One region of the Streptomyces sp. NPDC001663 genome, then DNA from elsewhere that is predicted to be linked to it. Evidence: riboswitches for the same ligand, from Rfam matches in the RefSeq annotation. Region 1 holds a riboswitch; the other holds the start of a gene.
The links. Region 1 has a riboswitch for ZMP and ZTP ahead of ACFY1L_RS08545 (glycine hydroxymethyltransferase). Riboswitches for the same ligand answer to the same signal wherever they lie in the genome.

Region 1 (14,494 bases):
GATCGAGTCCAGCGTCTCCGAGTCGTCCAGATACTGCTGGGTGCGCTCCTTGAAGGGCGTCACGAACCCGACCATGACCTCGGCGAGGTCCGTCTTCAGCGCGCCGTACATCTTGCCCTCGTAGTCCTGCTCCAGCTCGGCGACCGACTTGCCGGTGAGGGTCGAGTAAATGGTGAGCAGGTTGCTGACGCCCGGCTTGTTCTCGGCGTCGTAGCGGATGACGGTGTCGGTGTCGGTGACCGCGCTCTTGACCTTCTTGGCGGTGGCCTTGGGGTCGTCGAGGAGGTTGATGAGGCCCTTCGGCGTGGAGGCCGACTTGCTCATCTTGATCGACGGGTCCTGCAGGTCGTAGATCTTCGCCGTCTCCTTGAGGATGTACGGCTTCGGGATCGTGAAGGTCTCGCCGAAACGGCCGTTGAAGCGCGTGGCGAGGTCGCGGGTGAGCTCGACGTGCTGGCGCTGGTCCTCGCCGACCGGGACCTCGTTGGCCTGGTAGAGCAGGATGTCGGCGACCTGGAGGATCGGGTACGTGAACAGGCCGACGCTCGCCCGGTCCGCGCCCTGCTTGGCGGACTTGTCCTTGAACTGGGTCATGCGGGAGGCCTCGCCGAAGCCGGTGAGGCAGTTCATGACCCAGGCGAGCTGGGCGTGCTCGGGGACGTGGCTCTGGACGAAGAGCGTGCAGCGGTCCGGGTCGAGACCGGCCGCGAGGAGCTGGGCGGCGGCGAGCCGGGTGTTGGCGCGCAGCTCGGCCGGGTCCTGCGGAACCGTGATCGCGTGCAGGTCGACGACCATGTAGAACGCGTCGTGGGTCTCCTGCAGGGCCACCCACTGGCGGACGGCGCCCAGGTAGTTGCCGAGGTGGAACGAGCCTGCGGTGGGCTGGATTCCGGAGAGCACGCGGGGACGATCAGAGGCCATGTTCACCATTCTCTCAGGTATCGGAGGGCGATCCGGAACCGGTCGGAAACAGGTGGGAACCGATCCGTCTTCCGCGGTGTAACAAGGGTGTGAGAACGCGGGAGGGGGGCCGCATCGTCGATGAGGCCGCGGTGATCGCACGCGTACGCGCGGGGGAGCCCGAGGCGTACGCGGAGCTGGTGCGGGCCCATACGGGCATCGCGCTCAGGGCGGCCGCGGCGCTCGGGGCGGGTGCGGACGCGGAGGACGTGGTGCAGCAGGCCTTCGTGAAGGCGTACTGCGCGCTGGGCAGGTTCCGGGACGGCGCGGCGTTCAGGCCGTGGCTGCTGTCGATCGTCGCCAATGAGACGAGGAACACAGTGCGCACGGCGGCGCGACAGCGCACGCTCGCCGGCCGGGAGGCGGCGTTCGTGGAGGCGGAGCCGCTGATACCGGAATCGGCGGACCCGGCGGTGGCGACGCTGGAGACGGAGCGCCGCGCGGCGCTCCTGTCCGCCCTGGAGAAGCTGAGCGAGGAGCACCGCCTGGTCGTCACCTACCGCTACCTCCTGGAGATGGACGAGTCCGAGACGGCCCAGGCCCTGGGCTGGCCCCGCGGGACGGTCAAGTCCCGCCTCAATCGCGCCCTGCGCAAGCTGGGCCGACTCCTGCCGGATTTCGAGCCTCGGGAAGGGGGTGATGAGCATGGGTGAAGGACGCGATGCGTACGAGGGTGAGGGCGGCCGCGCTCCGGGGGGCGCCGGTGGCCGGGGCCCACGGGGGCGTGGCGACGACCGGGGTCCCGGTTGGGGGCCGGGGCTGCGGGGTCGTGATCGCGGGCGGGGACGCGACGGCGGTCCTTCGCGGCTGCCGGACGAGCTGCGGGCGCTCGGCCGGTCGCTGGATGCGCCCGGGACCGAGGGTGCCGAGGATGCCGGCGGCTCCATCGGTTCCGAGACGATGGTCGAGCGAGTGCTGGGGCAGATATTGGCCGAGCATCTACCGGCCCCGGTGGCCGAGCCGCCCGGCGCCCGTGAGCGGCTGCGGGCGGTCCGGCGCTGGACGCGGATGCGGTGGCGTTCGCTGACCGCGGCGCTGTGCGGCGTGCTGACGGTGCTCGTGCTCACGCCCCCGGTGCGGGCCGCGGTCTTCGACTGGTTCGACTTCGGCGGGGTCGAGGTGCGCTACGACCCGTCGGCGCTGCCCTCACCGGGCGCCGAGGTACCCGGCTGCGGCAGGTCGGTGTCGCTCGGGCAGGCCGAGCGCCGGGCCGGATTCAAGCCGCTGGTGCCGGAGGCGCTCGGCGTCCCGGACACGGTGGCGGTGACGGGCGAGCCGCACCGGCGCTTCCTGGTGACCCTGTGCTGGCGCGAGGGTGGGCGCACGGTCAGGCTGGACGAGTTCCCGGAGCGGCTGGACCCAGCCTTCGCCAAGATGGTGCGCGAGCCGCCGGAGTGGATAGCGCTGGGCGGGGAGCCCTCGGCCGACGGCCTGCAGGACTACGCCCTGTGGTTCCCGCGCCCGCATCTGCTGAGCTTCTGGCTGGTGGACGCGGACGGGAACCGCTTCACCCGCAAGGAGCGGACCGCCGGTCCGACGCTGCTGTGGAGCCACTGGACCGGCGAGGGGGATGTGACGCTCCGGCTGGAGGGGGTGGCGTCCAAGGCTCGGGCCGTGGAGATCGCCGCGTCCCTGGAGAAGTCCTCGCAATGAAGTCCCCAGGCAACTCCTCGAAATAGCGGGGTCGGGGTGGGAACCCCGGCGGGTCGGGCGGTGTACCAGAAGTGACACGCGGCTCGGGGACGGGCCGCAGGGGACCGACCACTTGGGGGACGTCATGCATGGGTGGAGGGGCAGGACTCGTGAACTGACCGCATTGATGGGGGTGTTGGCGGCGACGCTCGCCCTGATGGTGTGGGGCGCGTCGTCGGCTTCGGCCGGTGGTCCGACGAGCGTGCTGGTGACATCGCCGTCGAGCGGGGAGGCCTCCGCGCTGTACTACTCGGACGGGGAGTACGCACAGCTGGAGCGCTTGCTCGGCCCATCCGGCACCGGCACCCGGGAGAAGCCTCCGGGGCCCGACCTGGCCGGCGCACGCCAGATCAACGTCACCTGGCTGGCGCACGACATATCGCCCTGGCGGATGGACCGCGTCTTCCCCGTCGACTCGAGGACGGGCGCCGTCTGGATCCATACGGCGGCCAATGTGCCGGACAACCTCGACGGCTACTGGCACCGCGCCGGAAACCCCGCCCAGCTGCGTGCCCTGCTCAAGAAGCTGGGCGTGATGGGCAAGGCCTCGGGCGGCGGTTACGTCGGCATCTTCCCGGCGCCCTGGCAGTCGGAAGGGACGGATGCCGCGGCCACTCCTGACGCGGAGAAGGCCACGGTGAGCAGCTCCGCGGCCGGGGCGGATGACGGCACCGACTGGTGGTGGGCGCTGCCGGGTGCGGGGGCCGGGGCCGTGCTGGCGCTGGTTCTGCGGCCGTTCGCCTCGCGGGGACCGTTGGTCCGGTGGCATCGGGGGCGGGAGCCCGGTGCCAGGCAGGAACTGCGTGACGTGTGAGGACCGGACGCTCGGGAGGGGGGACGGATGACACGGCGGAAGAGACGGATGGGGATACGGCCGGTACGACTTGCCGGTCTCGCGCAGGCGGCGGTGGCTTTGGTCGTGTGCGGCGCGCCGGTGGCCGGGGCGGTCGACGGGACGGACCGTTCTGACGGGGCCGTCGCGGCGGTGCGGGCGCAGGGCCGGGACATCCCCGACCTTGCGATGGTCGTCACGGGCGGCTCGGCGCGGACGACGGCGCTGCGTTCCGGGGAGCCGGAGTTCGCGCGGCTGTGGCAGCTGCTGCAGCCGACGTACACCGGGACGCAGCGGGTGCCGCAGGCGTGGGCGGAGGGCCGGTATCCGCCGGTGCGGATCACCGTGGTCTGGGGGCTGACCGGGGTGGGCGGCTGGCCGCAGACGAACCGGGCGCCGGGCGGTGACGTGGCGGTCGAGCGGGAGGACCAGCTGTTCGAGGCCGAGGACGGTTCGCCCTGGGTACGCACCGATCCCGCGCCGGACGTGGAGGACGACGACATCCGCTGGCACCGAGCGCCACGCTCGGCCTACGAACGGCTGGCCTTGTCGGGACTGCTCGACATGTCCGAACAGCAGACCGTCGGCGACGGGAGCTCCCGTTCGAGGACCGGCCCGGACGACGGCAGTCTCTGGTGGGCGGTGCCCGGGTTGGCCCTGGGCGTCGCGGTCGGCGCCGGCGGCACGCTGCTGATACGCCGCGCGGCGGCCCGGCAGGGAGCCGGACCGCCGCGGGAGGAGCCACGACAGGAACTCATCGATCTTTGACGGTCGATCTTTGAGCGTCGATCTCCGGGAGCCGGTCTCTGAGAGTCGCGGGTCTTTGACAACTCGAGAGAGGGCGATGCGAACGAGGGCGTTGGTCAGCCCAGGTCGATCTCCGGGTACAGCGGGAAGCCGGCCACGAGGTCGGTGGCTCGGCGGGAGATCTCGTCCGCGATCTTCGGGTCGAGAATGTGCTGGGCCTTGGAGGGGGCGCCCGACTTGGTGGTGCCCGGCTCGGCGGTGGTGAGGACGCGGTCGATCAGGCCCGCCACCTCGTCCATCTCCGCCGTGCCCAGGCCACGCGTGGTCAGGGCAGGGGTGCCGATGCGGATGCCGGAGGTGTACCAGGCGCCGTTCGGGTCGGCCGGGATGGCGTTGCGGTTGGTGACGATGCCGGACTCGAGCAGCGCGGCCTCGGCCTGGCGGCCGGTGAGGCCGTAGGAGGAGGCGACGTCGATCAGGTTGAGGTGGTTGTCCGTGCCGCCGGTCACCAGGGTCGCGCCCCTGCGCATCAGGCCTTCCGCCAGCGCCCGGGAGTTGTCGACGATGCGCTGGGCGTAGTCCTGGAAGGAGGGCCGGCGAGCCTCGGCGAGGGCGACGGCCTTGGCGGCCATGACGTGCGGGAGCGGGCCGCCGAGGACCATCGGGCAGCCGCGGTCGACCTGGTCCTTGAGGGAGTCGTCGCACAGGACCATGCCGCCGCGCGGGCCGCGCAGCGACTTGTGGGTGGTGGTGGTGACGATCTGGGCGTGCGGGACCGGGTCGAAGTCGCCGGTCAGCACCTTGCCCGCCACCAGGCCGGCGAAGTGCGCCATGTCCACCATCAGGGTCGCCCCGACCTCGTCGGCGATCTCGCGCATGATGCGGAAGTTCACGAGGCGGGGGTAGGCGGAGTAGCCGGCGACGATGATCAGCGGCTTGAACTCGCGAGCGGAGACACGCAGGGCCTCGTAGTCGATGAGGCCGGTCGCCGGGTCGGTGCCGTAGGAACGCTGGTCGAACATCTTGCCGGAGATGTTCGGGCGGAAGCCGTGGGTGAGGTGGCCGCCGGCGTCCAGGGACATGCCGAGCATGCGCTGGTTGCCGAAGGCCTGGCGGAGCTCGGCCCAGTCGGCGTCGGTGAGGTCGTTGACCTGGCGGGCGCCGGCCTTCTCCAGGAAGGGAGCCTCGACGCGGTCGGCGAGCACGGACCAGAAGGCGACGAGGTTGGCGTCGATGCCGGAGTGCGGCTGGACGTAGGCGTGGCGGGCGCCGAAGAGCTCCTTGGCGTGCTCGGCGGCGAGGGACTCGACCGTGTCGACGTTGCGACAGCCGGCGTAGAAGCGGCGGCCGATGGTGCCCTCGGCGTACTTGTCGCTGAACCAGTTGCCCATCGCAAGGAGGGTGGCCGGGGAGGCGTAGTTCTCGGAGGCGATCAGCTTGAGCATCTCGCGCTGGTCGGCGACCTCCTGGCCGATGGCGTCGGCGACCCGCGGCTCGACGGCGCGGATCACATCGAGGGCGGCGCGGAAGGCGGTGGACTCGGTGGACAGGGGCTGCTGCTCTGACATGTCGTCGGCCTCCGGACGGCGTGGCTTGAAGCGTTCACGGTTCACGGTTGGCCCAGGCGCACGGCACTCGCTCACACACAGGCCGCTCCCCGATGGTCGGTCCCATCCCAGCGCGCCAGTCACGGCCCGCGGATCAGCCTACCGGGCGCGTCGAAGCGCGGAGGTCCCGCGTCCACCATGCGAGCGACGATAGGAAAGGGGGCACCCCAGCACTCGGCACCCTCTGGAGAGCCCGTGACCGCTACGGAGACACTCATCGCCGCCGCCGACGCGCACAGTGCGCACAACTACCACCCGCTGCCCGTGGTCGTCGCCTCCGCGGACGGGGCGTGGATGACGGATGTGGAGGGGAGGCGCTATCTGGATCTGCTGGCCGGTTACTCGGCGCTCAATTTCGGCCATCGCAACAGACGGCTCGTCCATGCGGCCAAGGCGCAGCTGGAGCGGGTGACGCTGACCTCGCGGGCGTTTCATCACGACCGGTTCGCGGCGTTCTGCGCCGAGCTCGCCGAGCTGTGCGGGATGGAGATGGTGCTGCCGATGAACACGGGCGCGGAGGCGGTGGAGACCGCCGTGAAGACGGCCCGGAAGTGGGGGTACCGGGTCAAGCGGGTGCCGGCGGAGATGGCGAAGATCGTGGTCGCGGGCAACAACTTCCACGGCCGTACAACGACGATCATCAGCTTCTCCACCGACCCGGAGGCGCGGGCGGACTTCGGGCCGTACACGCCGGGCTTCGAGATCGTGCCGTACGGGGACCTGACGGCGATGCGGGCCGCGATGACGGAGAACACCGTGGCGGTACTGCTCGAGCCGATCCAGGGCGAGGCGGGGGTGCTGGTGCCGCCGACCGGTTATCTGCCGGCGGTGCGGGAGCTGACGCGGGAGCGGAACGTGCTGTTCGTCGCCGATGAGATCCAGTCGGGGCTGGGGCGGACGGGACGGACGTTCGCCTGCGAGCACGAGGGTGTCGTACCGGATGTGTATGTGCTCGGGAAGGCGCTGGGCGGCGGGATCGTGCCGGTGTCGGCGGTGGTGTCGTCGGCCGCGGTCCTTGGGGTGTTCCGGCCCGGGGACCACGGGTCGACCTTCGGTGGGAATCCGCTGGCCTGTGCGGTGGCGCTGGAGGTGATCGCGATGCTGCGGACGGGCGAGTTCCAGGCGCGGTCGGCGGAGTTGGGCGCGCATCTGCACCGGGAGCTGCGGGAGTTGACCGACACGGGGCGGGTGACGGCGGTGCGTGGGCGTGGGCTGTGGGCGGGCGTCGACATCAGTCCCGCGTACGGGACGGGGCGGGAGGTGTCGGAGAAGCTGATGGACCGGGGGGTGCTGGTGAAGGACACGCAAGGGGCGACGGTGCGGATCGCGCCGCCGTTGGTGATCGGGAAGGAGGACTTGGACTGGGGACTCGGTCAACTGCGGTCGGTGCTTGGGGTTTAGGAGCCCGGAAGGGGTCATGTGCGGGGTCATCGGGCCCGGGTTGGAGGGCGGATGGCCCTAGGCCCGCGGTGGGCGGGCCGGGAGACTGACGGCTGTATGTCCGTACAGGGCGCGCGGCGAGGGGCATGGCCGTCATGGGCGAAGCCGGTTCGGGTGGGGTGTCGGGCGGCCGGGGGCTGCTCTTCGAGGGCCGTGACGTCGAGGAGCTGCACGCGCTCGTGAGCGCGCGGTTCGCGCCGCACCGGCTGACGGTGCTGGACGACCGTCCGGTCGACGGACGCTTCCGGTGTGTGCACGAGGGGGCCGTGGCGCTGTACGAGCTGGGGTACGGGGCGGAGGTCGACGTCACGCCCGGGGAGTTGCCGGAGTTCTACAACGTGCACGTTCCGCTCGCCGGGGACGGGGCCGTGACCGCGGACGGAGTGACGCTGTCCTCCGCGCTGAGCATCGTCAACCCCGGGCAGCGACTGTCGATGCGGTGGAGCGGCGAGACCCTGAACCGGGTGCTGATCATCCCCCGGCCCACCCTCGACCGGGCGCTCTCCGTCCGGCTCGGGGAGCTGCCGTCGGCGCCGCTGTTCTTCGCGCCGGTGCTGGACCGGCGGGCGGGACCGGTGCGGGCCTGGCTGCGGGTGGTGCGGGCGTTCGCGGAGTTCGCCGACTCGGAGCTGGCGGTGCGTTCGCCGCTGGGGATGGGGCACTTCGAGCAGCTCGTGGTCAACGGTCTGCTGGACGCCCAGCCGCACAGGCTGAGCGACGCGGTGGCGGGCCGGGGACCGGCGGTGCTGCCCGGCGCGGTGCGCCGTGCCGTGGAGTTCTGTGCCGAGCACGCCCACGAGCCGATATCCGTGGCCGACATGGCGCTGGCGGCGCGGGTGAGTGTGCGAAGTCTGCGGGAGGGGTTTCGCACGCATCTGGCGACGACCCCACTTGCGTATCTGCGCCGGGTCCGGCTGGATCTCGCCCGGCGCGACCTGCTCGCCATCGCCGAGGGGCATGCGCTCGGGACGGTCACCGATGTGGCGCTGCGCTGGGGGTTCGTGCATCTCGGGCGGTTCACCGGGCACTACCGGCAGTCGTACGGGGAGACACCGTCGCAGACCCTGCGGGGCGGCCGGCGGCGGATGGGGTCTGCGGCCGCCGGTGGGCCGGAGACTATCCACAAAGGGGCCCCGTTTCCGCCGTAATCGGATAGCCGCGCGGCGGGTTTCGGAGCGATGCTGAAAGCCTGCCGCCCGGGTCGTGAAAAACAGGGTTCGGGGGAGCCGAGCCGGGCGGCAGCAACGCTGCCCCTCAGCGGATTGCGCGAGCCGCGCCCTCAGCGGATCACATGCGGGATGAAGCGCGCGTATTCGTCCGTGACCAGGCCGGACGACTCACGGATGCCGAGGCCGGCCGACTCGTCCTCGACGACCCAGGCGCCCAGTACGACATGGTTTCCGTCGAAGGTGGGCAGAGGGGCCAACTCCTGGTAGGAGCAGGCCTCTTCACGCAGGTTCGCCTCGGTGCCGGGCTTGTGGATCGTCACGCCGGCGCCCTCGCGGCCGAGCAACGGCTTGGCGACGTAACCCGTCGTCCCGGCGAGCTCGCGCGGGCCGTCGAGGTAGGCGGGGAGGAGGTTCGGGTGGCCGGGGTACAGCTCCCAGAGGACGGCCAGCAGCGCCTTGTTGCTCAGGAGCATCTTCCAGGCCGGTTCGATCCACAGGGTCGTGCCCGTGCCGCCGCCGTTGTCGAGGGTGTCGAGGACGTGGTCCGCGAAGGCGTCGGTGGTCAGCCACTCCCAGGGGTAGAGCTTGAAGCAGCTGCGGATGAAGCGGAGTTGGTTGTCGACGAAGCGGCCGGAGAGATGGTCCCAGCCGATCTCCTCCATGGAGATCCAGTCGGTGTCCAGGCCGGCCTGTTCGGCGGTCTCCTTCAGGTAGGCCACCGTCATCAGGTCCTCGCCGAGTTCGTCGTCCGAGGAGTGCGCGAAGTAGAGCGGGCTGCCCGGTGGGAGGAGGGGCGCCTGCTTCTTCCAGGCGGCGATCAGGCGTTCGTGGAGGGAGTTCCACTGGTCGGCGCCGGGAAAGCGCTCCTCCATCCAGAACCACTGGGGGGAGGCGGCCTCCACCAGTGAGGTGGGGGTGTCGGCGTTGTACTCCAGGAGCTTCGCCGGGCCCGTGCCGTCGTGGCGGAGGTCGAAACGGCCGTAGAGGGAAGGGAGTTCGCAGCGGCGGTGCCAGGCCTCGGCCACGGCCCGGGCGGTGCGCGGGTCGGTGATGCCGAGGTCGGCGAAGCGGCCGGTGGTGACGATGTGGTCGGCTGCCGCCAGGCACATGCGGTGGAGTTCCTCGACGGTCTCCTCCAGGGCCTCGACCTCGGCGAGGGTGAAGGAGTAGTAGGCGCTCTCGTCCCAGTAGGGGCGCAGGGAGCCGTCGGGGTGGCGGGTGAGGGGGTAGATGAGGCCCTGTTCCTCGACGGTCTGCTGCCAGCCGGGGCGGGGGGTGATGGTGTGGCGTTCCATGGGGGGTGCGGGTCCTGGTCCGGGGTTCTGGTTCAGCCGCCGGAGCTGCCCTTGCCGCTGCCGAAGCCGCCGCGGGAGACGCCGTGGCCGCCGCCGGAACCGCTGGAGGCCTTGCGGGGCTTGGTGAAGGAGCCGCCTTCGACCCAGGTGCCCTGCTTGTTGCCGCCGTAGTACCAGGCGCCGTTCGCCGAGGTCTTGGTGGATGTGCAGTTCTTGTCGGCGACGACCTTGTAGCCCTTGGAGAGGTTGTAGCTGTCGCGATCGACGCAGCGCTTGTCGGGGTCGGAGGAGCAGGCGGTGAGGGCGGCAGCCAGGAGTCCCATGCCGCCGAGCACGACCGTGCCCGAGCGAAGTTGGCGGCGTGCGTCTGCCATGTCCGTGTCCCCCGTTGTCCCGTTGTCCCTGTTGTGGTGTCGACGTTGTGCGTGTCGACTGCGAGGTCAGCCTAGAGATGGGTGTGAGAGTGCGTGCAGGCGCCCCGCGCTGCCCGCCCCTCCCCTACAGTCACTTTGTGATCTTTGGGATGGTGTGCGCACTCGGTGCGGCGGTCTGCTTCGGTACGGCGACGGTGTTGCAGGCGGTCGCGGCGCGGGCGGCCAGTGAGGGCGGGGGCGGGGAGGCGGCGCTGCTTTTGCGGGCGCTGCGGCAGTGGCGGTATCTGGCGGGGCTGGCGCTGGACGGGCTGGGGTTCCTGTTGCAGATCGCGGCGCTGCGGTCGATTCCCATCTACGCGGTCGCGGCGGCCCTGGCGTCCAGTCTGGCGGTGACCGGGGTGGTCGCGGCGCGGCTGCTGCAGGTGCGGCTGAGCCGGACGGAGTGGGGAGCGGTGGGGGTGGTGTGCGCCGGGCTCGCGATGCTGGGGCTGGCGTCCGGGGGCGAGGGGGACCGCGAGGGATCCATGGCGCTGAAGTGGACGATGCTCGCGATCGCCGTGGCGGTGCTGGGGCTGGGGCTGGTGGGTGGGCGGTGGTCCGGGCGCGGGCGGGCGTTGGTGCTCGGGCTGGGGGCCGGGTTCGGGTTCGGGGTGGTGGAGGTGTCGGTACGGCTGATCGACTCACTCGCGCCGTCGGACCTCCTCGCCAACCCGGCGACGTACGCGCTGCTCATCGGTGGCGGTGCCGCGTTCCTGCTGCTGACGTCGGCACTGCAACGCGGGTCGGTGACCACGGCCACCGCCGGCATGGTGATCGGCGAGACGATCGGCCCGGCGGCGGTGGGGGTGATCTGGCTCGGCGACCGCACACGCGAAGGGCTCGAGTGGCTGGCGGTGTTGGGCTTCGCCGTGGCGGTGGCGGGAGCGCTGGCACTGGCACGGTTCGGCGAGGCACCGGCAGAGGAGACCTGACGGACACACCCTCCGGGCTTCGCCCTGCGGCGACCGTCCGGTGGTCCGACCCCGCTCGGCGGCGGGTGTCCGGCCCGTCGACTCCGCCCCGCGTCAGCCGTCCACCCCGCCTGCCCCGCCGGCGGCGGCCGTCCGACTCCTTCGGTCGACCCGTGCCGGCCGCCCCCTCCCACCGAGGCCTCCCCTCACCCCATAGCCTCCAAGATCCCGTCCCAGAGCCGCGACCTCGCCTCCAGCGCCAGAGTCGCCGTTTCCGCCGCCTCCTGCCAGCGTGTGTCGTCCGTGTCGCACAGGTCGGCGACCATCTGCATGGCCATCGGGGTGTGTTCCTCGCCGTCGACCTCGATGTGGCGGGCGAGGTAGTCGCAGAAGAGAGGGAAGCGGTCCGTGCCCTCCTTCTTGATGACCTGGTCGAACATGTCGGGGATCAGGTCCTCTCGGGAGAAGGCGAAGGCGGCCGCCCGGCAGTGCAGGGGGCGGTCCTCGATGATCGCGAAGGTGGTGCGCACGAACTCGTTGGCAGGGGCGGGGACTTGGGCGCCGCGCAGGGCCGCAGGCACGCCGTGGCCCTCGGTGAGCAGCGCGAGGAACGTGTCGATGCGGGTGGTGTCCGCCGCCGCCTCGTCCATGCCGGCGCGGTACAGCTCGAAGTGGCTGGTGAAGCCGCCGTTGAGCTCGTCGCTCTCCTCGACCAGCACGATGTCGTTGATGAGGCGTCGGCTCACCTGCGAACCGCGCGGCAACCAGGGGACGTCGACGCAGGTGAGGTCGCGTTGCAGCGACTTCAGCAGGGACATGAAGTCCCACACCGCGAAGACGTGGTGCGCCATGAAGGTCGCCATGTCCGCCCGGGTGTTTATCCGCTGGTAAATCGGGTGCGCGGTGACTTCCTTCCGCGCGGATTCGATCACGGAGCGGGCCCGGTCAATTCCCTCGTGGTTCATATTCCAGTCGTACCTGGACATGGATCTCCTTCGATCGGGAAAGCGGTGGGGACAGCGATGGTGCAGCTATTTCGGCTCAACCGGCAAGCGCTTCCCCGAATTTGGGAAAAGTTACTTCCAGTACGGATCGACAGAGCGCAACAAGGCGACCGAAAGGCTGGCAAAGAGTCACGATCCGGACAGCCGAAAAAACTTCGTTTAATATTTGAACGTGCTGTGGAGGTTCTGCGTACTGGACGGCGTGACCAGTAATCCCGTCACCGTCACCGTGGCCTATCACGTGATGCCGGGCCGCGAGTCCGAGTTCCACTCGTGGGGGTGGGCGATGCTGGGCGCGAGCGCGCAACAGCCGGGCTTTCTGGGGGGTGGCGTCCTTGTCGACCGAGAGGCGGAGTGGCATGTGGTCTATCGCTTCGCCAGCGAGGGGACGGCCCAGGCCTGGGAGGACTCAACGGCCCGCGCCCAGTGGGACGTTCGGGTGGCGGACGTCGCGCGGCAGACCGAGCGGCGGAGCGTGCGGGGCTCCAAGCTGTGGTTCGACTCCCAGACCACCGTGCCGAAGGCACCCACCCCGCCGCCGAAATGGAAACTGTGGTTCATCAACATGAGCGCGGTGTTTCCGCCGGTGCTCCTGTTCAATCTGATCGTCATTCCCTATCTCGGCGGCCTCAATCCGCTCGTCCGCACGTTGCTGTTGTGCCTGTGTGTCACGGCTCTTGTCACCTGGATTCTCATGCCCCGGCTCCAGCGTTTCTTCAAGAAATGGCTGTATCCGCCGCTCCAGGCACTCCGTGGAAGGCACAAAAGACGGACCGCATAGGCCCGGAACGAACCAAGGGAGGTGGGCGGGTGAAGACCCTGCTCATCGACAATTATGACTCGTACACATACAACCTGTTCCAGCTGATTGCCGAGGTCAACGGCGAGGAACCGGTTGTGGTCCTCAACGACGCCGACGGAATTCCCGATCTCGGGGAGTATCTCGCGGAATTCGACAATGTCGTGGTGTCGCCGGGGCCCGGGCATCCGGGCGAGGCCCGTGACTTCGGGCTCAGTGCCACCGTGCTCGCCGAGTCGGCCATCCCCGTTCTCGGCGTCTGCCTGGGGCACCAGGGCATCGCGCTCGGAGAACAGGGAGTGGTGGCGCCCGCCCCAGAGCCGCGGCACGGGCATCTGTCGGCGGTCCGGCACGACGGGCGGGACCTGTTCCGGGGGCTGCCGCAGGAGTTCACCGCGGTGCGCTACCACTCGCTGGCCGTGCACGAGCCGCTCCCGGAGACGCTGGAGGCCACCGCCTGGGCCGAGGACGGGGTGCTGATGGGGCTGCGGCACCGCAGCCGGCCGCTGTGGGGAGTGCAGTTCCATCCGGAGTCGGTGCTCACCGAGTACGGCCATCTGATGCTCGTCAACTTCCGCAATCTCACGGCGGAACGGGCCCGCAGGATCCGTACGAAGAACACGGCCGTCACCCCGGACGCGGCGGCGATCCCCGCGCCGAGGACCGCGGCCATCCCGCGACCGCGCCGGGCCGCCCCCGCCTACCGGCTGCACACCCGGCGCATCGCCGGCGCGGTGGACGCGGAGGCCGCGTTCACGCGGATGTACGGGGCGTCGCGGCGGGCGTTCTGGCTGGACAGTGCGCTGGTCGAGGAGGGGCTGTCGCGGTTCTCGTTCTTCGGTGACGACCGCGGTCCGCTGGCGGAGTTCGTGCGGTACGACGTCGACAGCGGCCGGTGCGAGATCGAGCGGGCCGGGCGGCCGCCGCGCAAGGTCGCGGCGAGTGTCTTCGACTATCTGAGACGGCAGTTGACGAACCGTCGGGTGGATGCGACCGGGCTGCCTTTCGACTTCACCGGCGGCTATGTCGGTTACTTCGGCTACGAGATGAAGGCCGACTGCGGCTCACCGAACCGGCACTCGTCCGAAATACCGGACGCCTGCTGGCTGTTCGCCGACCGGCTGATCGCGGTGGACCATCTGAAGGGGTTCACCTACGCGGTCTGTCTGGCCGAGGACACCGCACAGGCCGCACGGGAGGCGGAGGACTGGCTCGACGGGGCGCTCGCGCAGCTCAGTTTCGTCTCTGCCGCCCGCGAACAGTCGCAACAGCCTTCGCCGGCCGGGCAGTCCGAGCCCGACCTCGGCGCCGCCGAGCCGTGGCTGGTGCGTGACCGGGCGACGTATCTGGCCGATATCGAGGCGTGCCAGGGGGAGTTGAGGGCGGGGACGAGTTACGAGATCTGTCTGACCAACGCCGCCCGCTTACCCGCGCCGCCCGACGCCTACGACTTCTACCGGGTGCTGCGGCGGGTCAACCCGGCGCCGTATGCCGCCTTTCTGAGGTTCGGGGACGTCGACGTGGCCGGTTCCTCCCCGGAGCGGTTTCTGCGGATCACGCGGGACGGGGTCGCCGAGGCGCGGCCCATCAAGGGCACCGCGCCGCGTGGCAGCGGGCCGGAGGAG
Region 2 (14,494 bases), on a different contig from region 1:
GGGGCCTCGCAGCTGCTGATCCCGGTCGGGGCGCTGGGCGGGGGGCTGCTCGCGGCGCTGCTGCTGGGCGTGTTCGCCTGGCGGTCCGGGCTCGCCGTGACCCGGCTGGTGCTGACCGGGCTCGCCGTGCAGGCCGGCCTTGCCGCCGCCGTGAACCTGATGATCGTGCGCTTCCCGGCCGAGCTCGCCGGGTCGGCGCTGCAGTGGACGACCGGTTCGGTGTACGGGCGGACGTGGACGGAGGTGTGGGGCGCGGGCGGCGCCATGGTGCTCGCGCTCACCGTCGCCCTGGTACTGCACCGCAGGCTGGCCGTGCTGGACCTCGGGGACGACTCGGCGGGCGCGCTGGGAGTCAGGACGTCGGCCGCACGTCTCCAACTCCTCTTCGTCGCCGTGGCGTTGGCGTCGCTGGCCGCCGCGCTCGCCGGTCCGGTGACGTTCGTGGCGCTCGCGGTGCCGCACATCGTGCGGTTCGTGACCGGGCCGCCGACCGCCGCCTCGCTGGGCCTGGCGAGTCTCACCGGAGCGGTGCTGCTGCTCGCTTCCGACCTGGTGGTGCAGCATCTGCTGCCCGTCGAGGGACTTCCGGTGGGCGCGGTCACGGCCACGCTCGGGGCGCCCTGGCTGCTGGTCCTGATGTTCCGGCAGAGCTCGCCCGTGCAGAGGAGTCACGCATGACCGGCGTATCGAAGACGGGCCACGAACCACGTACGGCCGGAGCACAGCAAGCGCATCAGGAGCCGCACATGACCAACCAGCTCGAAACCCGAGGCCTCGATCTGCGCTACGGCGACCGGGTCGTCGTCGGCGGGCTCGACCTGACGCTGCCTGGCGGCGCCGTCACCGCGATCGTCGGGCCCAACGCCTGTGGAAAGTCGACCCTGTTGCGCGGTCTGAGCCGCCTGCTGGCGCCGTCCGCCGGCAGTGTCACACTCGACGGCGCCGACATCCACCGGATGCCCGCCCGCACCCTGGCCCGCCGGATGGGACTGCTGCCACAGCAACCGGTCACACCGGAGGCGATCACCGTGGAGGCGCTCGTACGCCTGGGCCGCTATCCGCACCAGCGGCTGCTCAGTCCCTGGTCGGCCGCCGACCAGCAGGCGGTGGAGGCCGCCCTGGAGCGCACCGGCACCGCGGCCCTGCGCGACCATCCCGTCGACCGGCTCTCCGGCGGTCAGCGTCAACGCGCCTGGATCGCGCTGGCGTTGGCGCAGGACACCGAGCTGCTCCTGCTCGACGAACCGACCACCTTCCTCGACCTCAGGCACCAGCTCGACGTGCTCGACCTGGTCGCCGCCCTGCACGCCGAGGCGGGCCGCACCGTGGTGATGGTGCTGCACGACCTCGGACAGGCCGCCCGCTACGCCGACCACATGGTGGTCCTCAAGGACGGCCGTCTCGCCGCCGCCGGCGCCCCGGCCGACGTACTGGACGCGGACCTGGTCAGGTCCGTGTTCGAGGTGGACTGCCGGGTGATCCCCGACCCGGAGACCGGCACCCCGCTGATCGTTCCGAAGAGCAGTGCGGTGCGGCACACCGCCGCGCCCGCCTGACCCGTAACACCCCTACCAGAAGGACCAACCCCCCATGTTCAAGCGCTCTCCCCTGCGCGGAATCGGCCGGCTGATCGCCGTGCTGCTGTCCGTCGTGCTCGGTACGGCCGTACTGGCCGCCTGCGGCAGCGAGAAGACCGACGCGGCCGACACCGCGAAGGCCTCCGGCTCCTCGTCGGCCGGCTTCCCGCGCACCCTCAAGACCGTGATGGGCGACGTCAAGATCCCGTCGAAGCCCAAGCGGGTCGTCGTGCTCGACACCGGTGAACTGGACGACGTCACCCTGCTCGGCATCGACCCGGTCGGCGCGGTCGCCCCGCACTTCAAGACCGAGGGCGGCTTCCCGAGGTATCTGAAGGGCGAGTTGAGCGGCACCGCCGACGTCGGTCCGCTGCTCGAGCCCAACCTGGAGAAGATCGCCTCGCTCAAGCCCGATCTGATCCTGTCCTCCAAGGTCCGCCACGAGAAGGTCTACGACAAGCTCAGCGCCATCGCCCCGACCGTCTTCACCGAGACCACCGGCGGTGTCTGGAAGCAGAACCTGAAGGTGCACGCCGAGGCGCTGGGCCTGGAGAAGGAGGCCGCGGCGAAGCTCAAGGAGTACGAGACACAGGCCAAGGCGCTGGGTGCGGCGATCAAGAAGAAGGACGGCGGCACCATGCCGACCGCGTCCGTGGTCCGCTTCATCGCCGGTCCGACCCGTCTGTACCAGTCCAACTCCTACAGCGGTGTCGTCCTGAACGACATCGGCTTCAAGCGGCCCAAGTCCCAGGTCTCCGACGACCCCGACGTCACGATGAAGGACGTCAGCCCGGAGGAGATCGACCAGGCCGACGCCGACCTGGTCTTCGTCACCTCGGCCGACGTCGACGACAAGACCCAGAAGAAGCAGGTCACCTCCAACCCGGTCTGGAAGTCCCTGCCGGCCGTCAAGGACGGCAAGGTCTACGAGGTCCCGGACGAGACCTGGATGTCCGGCATCGGCGTCCAGGCCGCCGAGCAGATGCTCAAGGACGTGGCGAAGGCCACCGGCGTGGAGCTCCCGAAGAAGTAACTCCCGCTCTTTCGGGGCGGGTCGCACCCGGCACGGCCTCGGCCCGCCCCCAACCCCCCACCCGCCAGCGGAAGTTGTTCCTCACCCATGCGTCTGTACCTGCTTGCCCTCAACCCGACCGACTCCGTCACCGAAGGCTTCCTGCCCGCCGCCGCCCAGATGGGCCTGGACGTAACCGTCCTCACCGACCAGCCCGACGCGCACCGCCGCACGTACCCGGACATCGAGGTCCTGGCGTGCGACGTCCGCGACCACCGGGCGGTCATCACCCGGATCTCGACGCACCACCGCCCCGACGCCGTCTTCACCAACAGCGACCACCTCCAGACCCAGGCCGCCCTTGCCGCCGACTACTTCGGGCTTCCCGGCAAGGACTGGCGGGCCGCCCTGCGCACCAAGGACAAGGCCGAGATGCGGCGCCGGCTCGCCGCGGCCGGCGTGGACACGGTCTGGTCGGCCGAGCTGACCGAGGCGGTCGCGCCGGACGAGACGCCGTACCCATGTGTGCTCAAGCCGCGCGAGGGCGTGGCCAGCGAGGACGTCGTCCTCGTCGACGGCCCGGAAGAGCTCGTGGCTCACGCCAAGGAGATCCTCGAGCGGCGCCCAGGCGCCGTCCTGGTCGTCGAGGAGTACCTCCCCGGCGAGCTGTACACCCTGGAGACCCTCGGCGACGGACAAGTCCGCCATGTCCTGGGCGGTTTCCACACCGAGCTGTCGCCGCCGCCGTACTTCATCGAGGAACGCCTCACCTACGTCCCCGCCCACCCCGAGCCGGTCGTCGCGCAGGTCCTCGCCCAACTGGACTCCCTGGGCGTCGGATTCGGCGCCTGCCACACCGAGTTCGTGGTGCACGACGGCCGGGCGCGGATCATCGAGGTCAACTACCGTGCCATCGGCGACCAGTGCGACCTGCTGCTGGCCCGGCTGCTGCGGATACCGCTCTTCGAGCTGATCCTGCGCACCCACCTGGGCGAGCCGCTCCCCGCCGACCTGGGCGCCCGCGGCGACGGCGCCGCGCGCCTGGAGTACCCGTGCGCCGACCGCGCCGGAACCCTGACGCACGCCCCTGTCGCCGCAGAACTCACCGTCGCCGACGTGCATCTGACGTACCGTCCGCTGCGCGAGGTGGGCGAACGCCACGAGCTCTACCGCACCAACCGCGACTACCTCGGCGTCCTGCGGGCCGTCGGCACCGACCAGGCGACGGTCGCCCGGATGTCGGCCGACTTCCTGGGCGCGCAGCGCTGGGAGATCCAGCCGTGACCGCACCGACCGTGACGGACGGCTGCGAGGCGGAGCTGGTCACGCGCGTGCTGAGCGCCCTGCTGCGCGAGGACGTGGTCGGCCTGCGCACCCGCAGCACACTCCTGCGCCGGCCGGACGGCGACTGGCTGCGGCTGCCCGCCGGGCAGGACGCCCTGTTGCTCCCGGTCGCCGAGGACGGCTACCAGTGCGAGTACGCGGCCCGGCTGCCCCTGCTCGTCCGCGAGTCCGACGGCTGCGAGCTGACCTCGTACGACGTGGTGCTCGGCGTGCTGCGGGCGCTCGCCGAGCCGGAGGACCGGAGCGGCTTCGACGCCTTCGCCGAGGAGTGCCGGCAGACGCTGGCCACTCTGCGGCTGCACACGGCGACGCGGGCGGAGGTCCTGGCCGGACTCGGAGACCTGGCCACCGGCCTGGGCGGCGGCCTGGTATACGACACGCTCGCCGCCCGTCTCGACCATCCCGTCTATCCGACCGCGCGCGGCCGCTCGGGACTCACCGAGGATCAACTGCGCGCCTACGCACCGGAGTTCCACCCGCGCTTCGCGCTGCGCTGGCTCGCCGTGCCCCGGGAGGCGGTCACCCTGACCGGCAACCTCCCGGAGGTCTGGCCCATGCCCGCGACGCTCGGCCTGGATGCGCTGCGGGACACCCATGTGCCGCTGCCCGTCCATCCGTTGACCGTCGAGGCCCTGTCGGCCGCCGGTCTCCCGGACGGAGCGGTCCTCGCCGACCGCACCCACCTGGACGTCGTACCCACCCTGTCGATGCGCACGGTCGCCACGGTCGCGGACCCGTCGCTGCATCTCAAACTCCCCCTGGCCACGGCGACGTTGGGCCTGCGCAACAAGCGGACCGTCAAGCCCGGCACCCTCGTCGACGGGGCGGCGGGGCAGCGGCTGCTGGAGGCGGTGATCGCCCGCGAGCCGCGCTTCCGTGACACGATCCTGCACGCCGACGAGACGACGTACGCACATGCCGGTCACGAGCTGCTGGCCGTCCTGTGCCGCCGCTACCCGGCCGGCCTCGACGACGCGGCGGTCGTGCCGCTGGCCGCCCTCCTCGCCGAGGCGCCCGACGGGCGGCAGGTCGTCGACCACCTCGCCGACCGCTTCTACGGCGGCGACCCGCTCGCCCTGCTGGACGCCCTCCTGACGCTGCTGTTCGACTGGCAGACCACGCTCTTCGGCTACGCCATCGCGCTGGAGTCGCACCAGCAGAACATCTCGGTGGTGCTGCGGCCGGGTGAGCTGCGACTGCTGTTCAAGGACAACGACGGGCCGCGCATCAACTCCGTGCGACTGGATGCCGTACTCCCGGGGCCGTGGGGCTTCGACGACGCGCGGATCTTCGGTACGGACGACGGGCCGGTGGCCGACGTGTTCGCGACGATCACGGTCCATCTGTGCGCGGGCGCCTACGCATTCGGGCTGCCGAAGCAGCGCGAGGCCGTGCTTCGTCTCATACGCACCCGGTTGACGGAGTCGGTGGACCGGCTCGGTGGCGACGCGGGAGCCGTCCTGCGCGCCCGCGTGCTGAACGCGCCGCGGTTGCCGGTGAAGGCGATGGTGACGGCCGGCACGCTGCTCTCCAAGGAACGCTCGGGTGCCGCCGACATCAACAAGCACTACACCACCGGCCCCAACTACCTGCTGTCCGGCGGTGGTTCGGTATGAGCACTCAGGCCCTGCGGATGCCGCGGTCCGGGTTCGGCCGCGGTCATGTGCACGCGGTGGCCGGCTGCTACTTCGTGGCGTCCTTCGCGGCGCTCGGACTGCCGCCGTATCTCACCGAGATCCTGCCGGAGTTGGGCGATCACCGGGCCCGCTGGGCGGGCGTGCTCTACGTCGTGCCGACCGTGTTCGGGGCACTCGGTGCCCCGCTGTGGGGGCGGCTGGCGGATCGCTACGGCCGTAAACGACTGCTGCTGCGGGCCCAGTTGGGGCTCGCCGTGGCCTTCCTGCTCGCCGGCTGGGCGGACTCGCTGGTCACCTTCACGGTGGCGCTCGTGCTCCAGGGCATCCTGGGCGGCACGTTCGCCGCGTCCAACGGATACCTGGGCGCCGCCCTGCAGGGTCCGGCCCTGTCCAAGGCGCTCACGTTGATGCAGGGCAGCGCGCGGGCAGCGCTGGTCGTGGCGCCGATCGTGGTCGGCTCGCTGTCCGGGTGGCTGTCGCCGCACCGCCAGTACGCCCTGCTCGCCGTACTGCCGCTCACGGCCGCCCTGTTGCTCGCGGCGCTGCCCGAACCGGAGCCCGTCGAGCAGCCTCAGGGCGAGCCCGAGACGGACCGGACGACACCGATGGTCCCGCTGAAGACCCTGTACGCCCTGGAGTTCGCCTTCGTGTTCTCCACCGTCATCTCCTTCCCGTACCTGATCGCACTGGTCGACGACCGGCTGCCCGGAACCTCGCCCGCGCTGTCCGGTGTCCTGTTCGCCCTGCCCCACCTGGTCTATCTGGTGTCGGCGCTGGCGGTGCACTCCGCGTTCCGGGACCGTCCGCGGGCCGGGATCGCGTTCGGCTTCGCCTGTATCGCGCTCGGGCTGGCCGGGCACGGGGTCGCCGGTTCGCTGACCACGTTGATCGCCGTACGACTGCTGCTGGGCGCCGGTCTCACGCTCGGCCTGGTGTGTCTGTCGGTGCTGGCCGCCGACTGCGCCAGGGGCCGTGCGCCGGGCGGCATGTTCGGCTCGCTGGAGTTCTTCTCCAAGGCCGGCGCGGTCGCCGCCGGCGTGGCCGCGGCGGCGGGCAGTGCTCGCTTCGGACCGGCCGCACCCGTGCTGATAGGCGGCACCGCTGCCGCCGTCACCGTCCTCGCGACCCTCCTGACCACCCTGAACCACCGCACCCGCCGGAGCCGCTGATGCCTTCCCTGACCGACTCGCTCGGCAGCACCGCCGCCCCCGCCGCCCTGCCCACCGCCGACGAGGCGACGGCCCACACCCTCCTCAACTGCCTGCTGCGCGAGGTGTCCGGACCCGAGCACCAGTCCGTCGTCACCGACGGCCGCCTGCTGCTGCGCCTGCCCCGCCGCGGGGTCCTGCTGCGCGTGGCCCTGCGCCGCACCTCACTGCTCGGCGCGCACCGCTTCACCGGCCCGGTCGCCGAACAGCGCGACGGCGAGTGGACCGAGGTGGACTGGCGGCGGCTGGCCGAGTACACGCACGACGAGCTGTCGCTGCGTACGGGGGTGAGCAACGAGGAGTTCCTGGAGCAGCTCGCCTCCAGCCACGAGGCCGTCGCGACCTCGCTGGCCGCCACGCGCGCGGTGTCGGCCCCGGACGACCGGCTCTCCGCCTACCTGGCCTCCGAGCAGTCCCTCCTGTTCGGCCACCGCTTCCACCCGACGCCCAAGGCCCGCACCGGCGATCCGCGCGCCTGGTCCGCGTACGCCCCGGAGGTCGGCGCCTCCTTCCCGCTGCGGCACCTCGCGGTCCGCGCCGGCCTGATTGCCGAGGAGTGCGCCGCCGCCTCGGCCGTCGCCCCGCTGGACGGGCTGCGCTCGGACGTCCCCGACGGCTACCGGCTGCTGCCCGCCCACCCCTGGCAGTACGAGGCGCTGCGCGAACATCCCTTGCTGCGCGCCGCTCTCGACCGCGGGGACGTTCTCGACCTCGGCCAGGGCGGGCGACCCTTCGCCGCCACCGCGTCGGTGCGGACGCTGTACGACGGGGAGACCTTCCTCAAGTTCAGCCTGAACGTGCGCATCACCAACTGCCTGCGCAAGAACAGCAGTTACGAGCTGTCCGGCGCCGTCGCCCTGACCCGCGCCCTGGCCCCGGCCCTCGCCGAGCTGGCCGAGCGCTTCCCCGGCAGCGCGGTCCTCCGCGAGCCCGCCTACCGCACGCTCGCCCTCCCCGGCCCGGACGGTGCCCCGGACCGCGAGCTGCTGGAGGGCTTCGGCGTCATCGTCCGCGAGGGCCTCCCGCACCGCCTCGCCCCGGGCACCACTCCCCTGCTCGCGGCGGCCGTCGCCGACGAGTACCCGACCGGCGCCGCCCACATCTCCCGTCTGCTGGAGGGAGCGGACGTACGGACGGCCCTCGCCTGGTGGTCGTCGTATCTGGACCTGCTGGTCCCGCCCGTCCTGTCCGCCTACTTCGAGCACGGCCTGGTCCTGGAACCCCATCTCCAGAACGTCCTGATCTGCGTCGACGGCGACGGCAGGCCCGCCCAGGTGCTCTTCCGCGACCTGGAGGGCACCAAGCTGGTCCCCGAGCACCACGCCGAGACGCTGGCGGCGCTGCCGCCCGAGGTCGCGGGCCCGATGACGTACGACGCGCAGCGCGGCTGGGACCGGGTCGTCTACTGCCTGCTGGTCAACCACGTCGCAGAGCTGCTCGCCGCCCTCGCCGACCTGTACCCGCAGGCGGAGGCCGCGCTGTGGGCCCGGGTGCGCGCCACGCTCGAAACGCACGCCGACCAGTACGGCTGCCCGCCCCGCCTGGCCGCCCTGCTCGCCGGAGTGCCGCTGCCCGCCAAGGCCAACCTGCTCACCCGCTGGGAGCGCAGGGCCGACCGGGACGCCGGTTACGTCCGGCTGCCGTCCCCGCTCGCCGAGGACATCCTGCGCGACTCGAACGGAAGCCCCCGATGACCGCCCCTACATCCGCGGCCCGCGACCACGCCCTGTCCCTGCCGTCCGCCGAACTGCCCGCGTACCTCTACGACTTGGCGGCCCTGCGCACGCACGCCGCCGCTGTACGGGACGCCCTGCCCGAGCGGGTCGAGCTGTACTACGCCGCCAAGGCCAACCCGGAGCCGGAGATCCTCGCCGCGCTCGGTTCCTACGTCGACGGGTACGAGGTCTCCTCGGGCGGTGAACTCGCCCATGTCGCCAAGGCGGTTCCGGGCCGGCCGCTCGCCTTCGGCGGTCCCGGCAAGACCCCCGCCGAGGTGACGGCGGCACTGGAACTGGGCGTCGACCGTTTCCATGTGGAGAGCGAGTACGAGCTGCGCATGCTGGCCGAGTTGGCGCGCAGCTGCGCGCCAGGGCGGCAGGTGGCGGTGCTGCCGCGCGTCAACCTGCCTGTCACAGACGGGTCGTTGGCGGGGAGTGCGCTGGCGATGGGCGGCCGTCCGACGCCGTTCGGTCTTGATCCGGTGCGGGCGGTCGAGGTCGTCCGGGCCCTCGCCGACGGCACGTATCAGAACCTCGAACTACGGGGAATTCACGCCCACTTGGCCAGCGGCCTGGAGGCGGCGGAGCAGCTGGCGGTGGCCGAGTCCGTCGTAACCTGGGCCATGGGTCTGGGCGTTCCGCTCTCCGAAGTGAACGTCGGCGGCGGCATGACCGTCGACTACACCGCCCCCGAACGCCGATTCGACTGGGCGGCATACGGCGAAGGGCTCGCCCGGCTGACCGAGGCGCACCCCAGGCTGACCCTGCGCATCGAGCCGGGGCGGGCACTGACGGCCTACTGCGGCTGGTACGCCACCGAGGTGCTGGACGTGAAGCACAGTCATGGCGAGGAGTTCGGCGTCGTCCGAGGCGGCACCCACCATCTGCGGACCCCCGCCACGAAGGGACACGACCAGCCCTGTTCCGTACTGCCGGTGGACACCTGGCCGCACCCGTGGCCGCGGTCGGCGGCCGAGGGCGAACGGGTCACGTTGGCCGGGCAGCTGTGCACCCCGAAGGACGTCCTGGCCCGGCGTGTCCCGGCTCCCGGGCTCAGGGCGGGCGACCGGGTGGTGTTCTCGCTGGCGGGCGCCTACGCGTGGAACATCTCCCACCACGATTTCCTGATGCACCCCGCGCCAGGCTTTCACTTCCTCGATGCGTCCGTCACGTGAAAGTCAATTCACAGACCGGACGTCAAAGCGGAGGGCCGCCCGGCTCTCCGGACGGCCCTCCTTGGGACGCGCGATGCGGCGTCGATCCGCTCAACGGCCCCAAGCAGCCCAGTTGGCCTGCATGTCGGCGACCCGGTGCAACTGCTTGAGATCCCTGATGCTCCTGAGCTGCTCCACCTGCTCGGGCCGCGGAGCCTGCGGCTTGGTCTCCTTGGTCTCCCTGGTCGCCTCGGGTGCCTTGCGCTCCACCGGCACGGCGGTGGCGCTGAGCGCGTCGACCGTGGTGATCGGGTTGAGCAGGTCGGTGCCCGGGACGGCCGCGTTCGCGACAGCCGCTTCGTCCGCATGCGCCAGCGGCGCGACGAGGCCGGTGAGCCCTGCGGCGAGACCAACGGCGGTGACGATACGTCGTGTTGAGATCATGAATTCAGCAACGGCACCGGGCGCCCGGCGGACACGGGGGTGCCGCTTCGCTCACCCGTCAGGCGCAGCGGTCGGCTGCGCTTGCCGAGCCTGCCGGGGCGGAGGAGTCTCGAAGGTGAGCCCCTCGCGGCCCGGGCTCCTGTCGGGTCGCGGCCCTCGAAGGAGGTCACCATGGGCACCGCGGCAACGCCCGCCTTCAGCGCCGACACTCTGCGCCGGGGCGTCGAAGCACACACGGCGGCAGATCTTCTGTCGCTCTACGCGGACGATGCGCAGATACGCATCGTGGACCGCAACACCCAACCCAGCCAGCCCAAGATCCTGCGCGGTCGCGAGGAGATCGGGGCACTTCTCGAGGACATCTACAGCCGTGACATGACGCACAAGGTCGACCAGTGCATCGTCCAGGGCGACCATGCCGCCTACAGCCAGTCGTGCCGGTACTCGGACGGGACGCGTGTCCTGGCCGAGTCGATGATCACGCTGCGCGACGGGAAGATCACAGATGAGGTCCTGATCCAGGCATGGGACGAGTAGGAAGCAGAACCGCGAGGGTCCAGGTCACAACCCGGTTGACCTGGACCTTCTCGGCGCGTGCGGCGCTGGGGCGAGTGCGTGCGGCCCGGCCTCGGCGGCCAGGACGGGTTTCCGCGGCGGAAGGGCTGGCGTCCGTCGCTCTGCTGCGGTCGGTGCTGCGGGCGGTGCGACCTCGCCCGCTTCCGCCGGCACAGCATGCCGGCCGTGGACGCAGGCGGCGCATCCTGCGTCGATGAGCCGTATCCACGGCCTCGGTTAGGCTGGTGGCGGCCGTGACTGGCGCTGAGGTGGAGCACCACCGGGGAGCGGCCACGCAGAGTCGATGCCGTGCGCCTGGGCGATCCCGTCACACCAGCCCAGGAGTGGATCATGTCTCAGGCCCGGCTCATGGACGGCACCGCACTCGCCCGGCGCATCGTCGAGGACACCGCCAAGCGCGCGGCCGACCTCACGGAAACCACGGGCACGACCCCCTGTCTGGCCACGGTGCTGGTCGGCGAGGACCCCGCCTCCGTCACGTACGTCCGCATGAAGCAGAACCGCTGCCGCAAGGCCGGCATCGAGTCCCGGCACGTGGCGCTGCCCGCCGCCACGACCACCGGAGAACTCCTAGGAAAACTGCGGGAGTTGTCGGAGGACCCCGGTGTGCACGGCATTCTGCTCCAGCACCCGATGGGCGAGCACATCGACGAGCGGGCGGCGTTCGAGGCGATCGCCCCCGAGAAGGACGTCGACGGCGTCACCTTCGCCTCCTTCGCGACGATGAGCTTCGGCCTGCCGGGCTTCGTCTCCTGCACCCCCGGCGGGATCATGCGGCTGCTCGACGAGTACGACGTCGACCCGTCCGGAAAGCGGGCCGTGGTCGTGGGCCGCAGCGCCATCCTCGGCAAGCCGGTCGGCATGCTGCTGCTCGCCCGCGACGCGACGGTGACGTACTGCCACTCCCGCACCCGGGACCTGTCGTCGGTGGTCCGGGAGGCGGACATCGTGGTCGCCGCGGTGGGGCGGCCGCGGCTGATCCGGGGCGAGGACATCAAGCCCGGCGCCGTCGTGATCGACGCCGGGTACAACCCGGGCAACGTCGGCGACGTCGACTTCGACTCCGCGTTGGAGAGGGCCTCGCTCATCACTCCGGTGCCGGGCGGGGTCGGTCCGATGACGATCGCCACGCTGCTCGAGCAGACCGTCGATGCCGCCGCCCGGCAGCTCGGGGTGTGATCAGCGCATCCAGGCGCTGTAGTCCTCGACGTCGCCGGCCTTGACGCCGTACTCCGGCTCCGCCTCGGTCAGGACGGTCTCCAGGCCGAGGACGGCGCCGGTGGACGGGTCCATGATCAGCATTCGCCGGAAGCCGGAGCCCTCGTACACATAGGCCTGGCCGCGCCGGCCGAGCCGGTCGGTCACCTGGCCGACCGGGCGCAGTCCCTCGGTGTCCGCCAGGAGCCGGGCGAGCGTCGCGGACTCGCGGGCGCCGAGGGTCCAGTGGTCGAGCAACACCTGGACACCGTCGAGGAGTTCGGGGGTGCCGAACGTCGTGCGGGTGTACGTGGCCTCCTTCAGGTAGGCCCGCAGCTGTGCCGTGTCGTGCGGCGGCGGGGACTCGGGCGGTGCGTCGCTCCAGCTCGGCGGATAGGTCTGCCGGCTGATGACGTGGCCGTCCTCGACCAGGTGGGGATCGCCGCCGTCGTCGCGCAGGACCGGCCGGCCCGGGTGCCGCGGGTCGGTCGCGACCACGAGTTCGGTGTGGCTGCCGTCGGCCTTCCAGCGCACGACCCGCTCCTCGGGGAGGGTGACCGGGGGCTTGTCATCGCTCATGCCCATGCTCCAGGACTGCACGTGCGTGCCCTTGCGCAGCTTCGACGCGGCTTCCTTGGCAGCCAACTGTGCTGCCCGGTCGGCCAGTTGATCCAGTGGTACGGGGGTTGAGTCGGCCTGGACGACCAGTGCGCGGGGTGCGGCGACCGCCGGGGCGGTGCTCGGACCGCCGAGCGTCAGCGTCAGGGCGGTCGCGGCGACGACGGCGGTGGCAGCGAGGCCCCAGACCAACCGGGTGCGGCGACGGGGGCCGGGCCGGTCGTGCAGCAGCCGGTCGAGCCGCCGCTCGGCGTTGTGGTCCAGGGGGCCCTCGCCGAAGTGGGGGCCGTCGGCCGGCACCGGGTTGGCGCGGCGCAGGAGTTCGAGTTCGTCAGCCATGGCCGTGTTCCTTCAAGGGGATCGCGTCGGCGGAGGTCGCGGTGGGACGCACGCGGTCTATCTCGGCTCTCAGCCGGCGCCGGGCGCGGTGCAGCCGCATCGACGCGGCCCGTGTGCCGCAGCCGAGGGCGACGGCGACCTCGTCGATGCCCAGTTCCTCCCATGCCGTCAGGCGCAGCACCTCCTGGTCGGCCTCGGACAGCCGGGCCAGCGCTTCGTGCACCCAGCCACCGGGGGTGTCCGTGTCGGGGCTGTCCACGATGTGCCGGCCGTGCGCGGTCTCGTCGTTGCCCAGGCGGTCGACCAGCCGCCTGCGCCGTCCGTAGCCGCGTACCGCGTTCGACAGGCAGTTGCGTGCCACGCCGTACAGCCAGGGCAGCGGGGACCCCGGAAGGTCGGCCCGGCGTCGCCAGGCGACCGTGAACACCTCCGCCACCACTTCCTCCACCTCGCCGGCCCGCCCGTCCAGTCGCCGCGCGACATAGCGGCTGACCGACCAGTAGTGCTCGCGATAGGCAGCGGCGAAGATCTCGTCGTTGCTCATGTTCCGTTCGTGTCCGGCACCATCCGGATCGTCACACCCGTTTCCGTGATTCTCGTCGCGTCACTCGAGTGTGACCGGCGTGCCCGGAGCGGACACAGGCGGGGCATGAGGCACCTCAAGTGGCTGACGACCACCGACCACAAGACGATCGGGACGCTCTACCTGGTCACGTCGTTCTCGTTCTTCTGCATCGGTGGCGTGATGGCGCTGCTCATGCGCGCCGAACTGGCCCGTCCGGGCCTGCAGATCATGTCGAACGAGCAGTTCAACCAGGCGTTCACGATGCACGGCACGATCATGCTGCTGATGTTCGCGACACCGCTGTTCGCCGGCTTCGCCAACTGGATCATGCCGCTGCAGATCGGGGCGCCGGACGTGGCGTTCCCGCGGCTGAACATGCTGGCCTACTGGCTGTATCTCTTCGGTTCCATGATTGCGGTGGGCGGCTTTCTGACCCCTCAAGGCGCGGCCGACTTCGGCTGGTTCGCCTACTCCCCGCTGTCGGACGCTGTCCGATCCCCAGGCGTGGGCGCCGACATGTGGATCATGGGTCTGGCCTTCTCCGGCTTCGGCACCATCCTCGGTGCGGTCAACTTCATCACCACCATCATCTGTATGCGCGCGCCGGGCATGACCATGTTCCGCATGCCGATCTTCACCTGGAACGTCTTGCTGACGGGCGTGTTGGTGCTGCTGGCCTTCCCGGTGCTGGCCGCGGCCCTGTTCGCGCTGGAGGCGGACCGCAAGTTCGGTGCGCATGTCTTCGACGCGGCAAATGGCGGGGCCTTGTTGTGGCAGCACCTCTTCTGGTTCTTCGGCCACCCGGAGGTGTACATCATCGCACTGCCGTTCTTCGGAATCATCAGCGAAGTGATTCCAGTCTTCTCGCGAAAGCCGATGTTCGGCTACATGGGCCTGATCGGTGCGACGATCGCCATCGCGGGCCTGTCCGTCACGGTGTGGGCCCATCACATGTACGTCACCGGCGGCGTACTGCTGCCGTTCTTCTCCTTCATGACGTTCCTCATCGCCGTGCCGACGGGCGTGAAGTTCTTCAACTGGATCGGCACGATGTGGAAGGGGTCGCTGTCGTTCGAGACCCCGATGCTGTGGGCGACGGGCTTCC

Region 2: linked by a shared signal. The riboswitch ahead of ACFY1L_RS31755 (bifunctional 5,10-methylenetetrahydrofolate dehydrogenase/5,10-methenyltetrahydrofolate cyclohydrolase) and the one ahead of ACFY1L_RS08545 (glycine hydroxymethyltransferase) in region 1 are both predicted to bind ZMP and ZTP.

What each region holds. Positions count from the first base shown of each region.
Region 1 is NZ_JBIAUR010000002.1:481,622-496,115, reverse strand. Features, by position in the region: gene trpS (tryptophan--tRNA ligase) at 1-921, opposite strand, end outside; gene ACFY1L_RS08565 (RNA polymerase sigma factor) at 1,011-1,613, shown strand; gene ACFY1L_RS08560 (hypothetical protein) at 1,600-2,613, shown strand; gene ACFY1L_RS08555 (hypothetical protein) at 2,780-3,466, shown strand; gene ACFY1L_RS08550 (hypothetical protein) at 3,515-4,252, shown strand; gene ACFY1L_RS08545 (glycine hydroxymethyltransferase) at 4,348-5,799, opposite strand; ZMP/ZTP riboswitch at 5,843-5,932, opposite strand; gene rocD (ornithine--oxo-acid transaminase) at 6,034-7,239, shown strand; gene ACFY1L_RS08535 (AraC family transcriptional regulator) at 7,374-8,426, shown strand; gene ACFY1L_RS08530 (glutathionylspermidine synthase family protein) at 8,558-9,742, opposite strand; gene ACFY1L_RS08525 (hypothetical protein) at 9,775-10,116, opposite strand; gene ACFY1L_RS08520 (DMT family transporter) at 10,266-11,087, shown strand; gene ACFY1L_RS08515 (DUF3050 domain-containing protein) at 11,273-12,052, opposite strand; gene ACFY1L_RS08510 (hypothetical protein) at 12,315-12,851, shown strand; gene pabB (aminodeoxychorismate synthase component I) at 12,881-14,494, shown strand, end outside.
Region 2 is NZ_JBIAUR010000010.1:350,839-365,332, reverse strand. Features, by position in the region: gene ACFY1L_RS31805 (FecCD family ABC transporter permease) at 1-678, shown strand, start outside; gene ACFY1L_RS31800 (ABC transporter ATP-binding protein) at 747-1,556, shown strand; gene ACFY1L_RS31795 (ABC transporter substrate-binding protein) at 1,591-2,610, shown strand; gene ACFY1L_RS31790 (acetyl-CoA carboxylase biotin carboxylase subunit family protein) at 2,698-3,873, shown strand; gene ACFY1L_RS31785 (IucA/IucC family protein) at 3,870-5,549, shown strand; gene ACFY1L_RS31780 (MFS transporter) at 5,546-6,739, shown strand; gene ACFY1L_RS31775 (IucA/IucC family protein) at 6,739-8,472, shown strand; gene ACFY1L_RS31770 (type III PLP-dependent enzyme) at 8,469-9,671, shown strand; gene ACFY1L_RS31765 (hypothetical protein) at 9,762-10,094, opposite strand; gene ACFY1L_RS31760 (nuclear transport factor 2 family protein) at 10,266-10,631, shown strand; ZMP/ZTP riboswitch at 10,894-10,977, shown strand; gene ACFY1L_RS31755 (bifunctional 5,10-methylenetetrahydrofolate dehydrogenase/5,10-methenyltetrahydrofolate cyclohydrolase) at 11,001-11,849, shown strand; gene ACFY1L_RS31750 (CU044_5270 family protein) at 11,850-12,824, opposite strand; gene ACFY1L_RS31745 (RNA polymerase sigma factor) at 12,817-13,368, opposite strand; gene ctaD (cytochrome c oxidase subunit I) at 13,474-14,494, shown strand, end outside.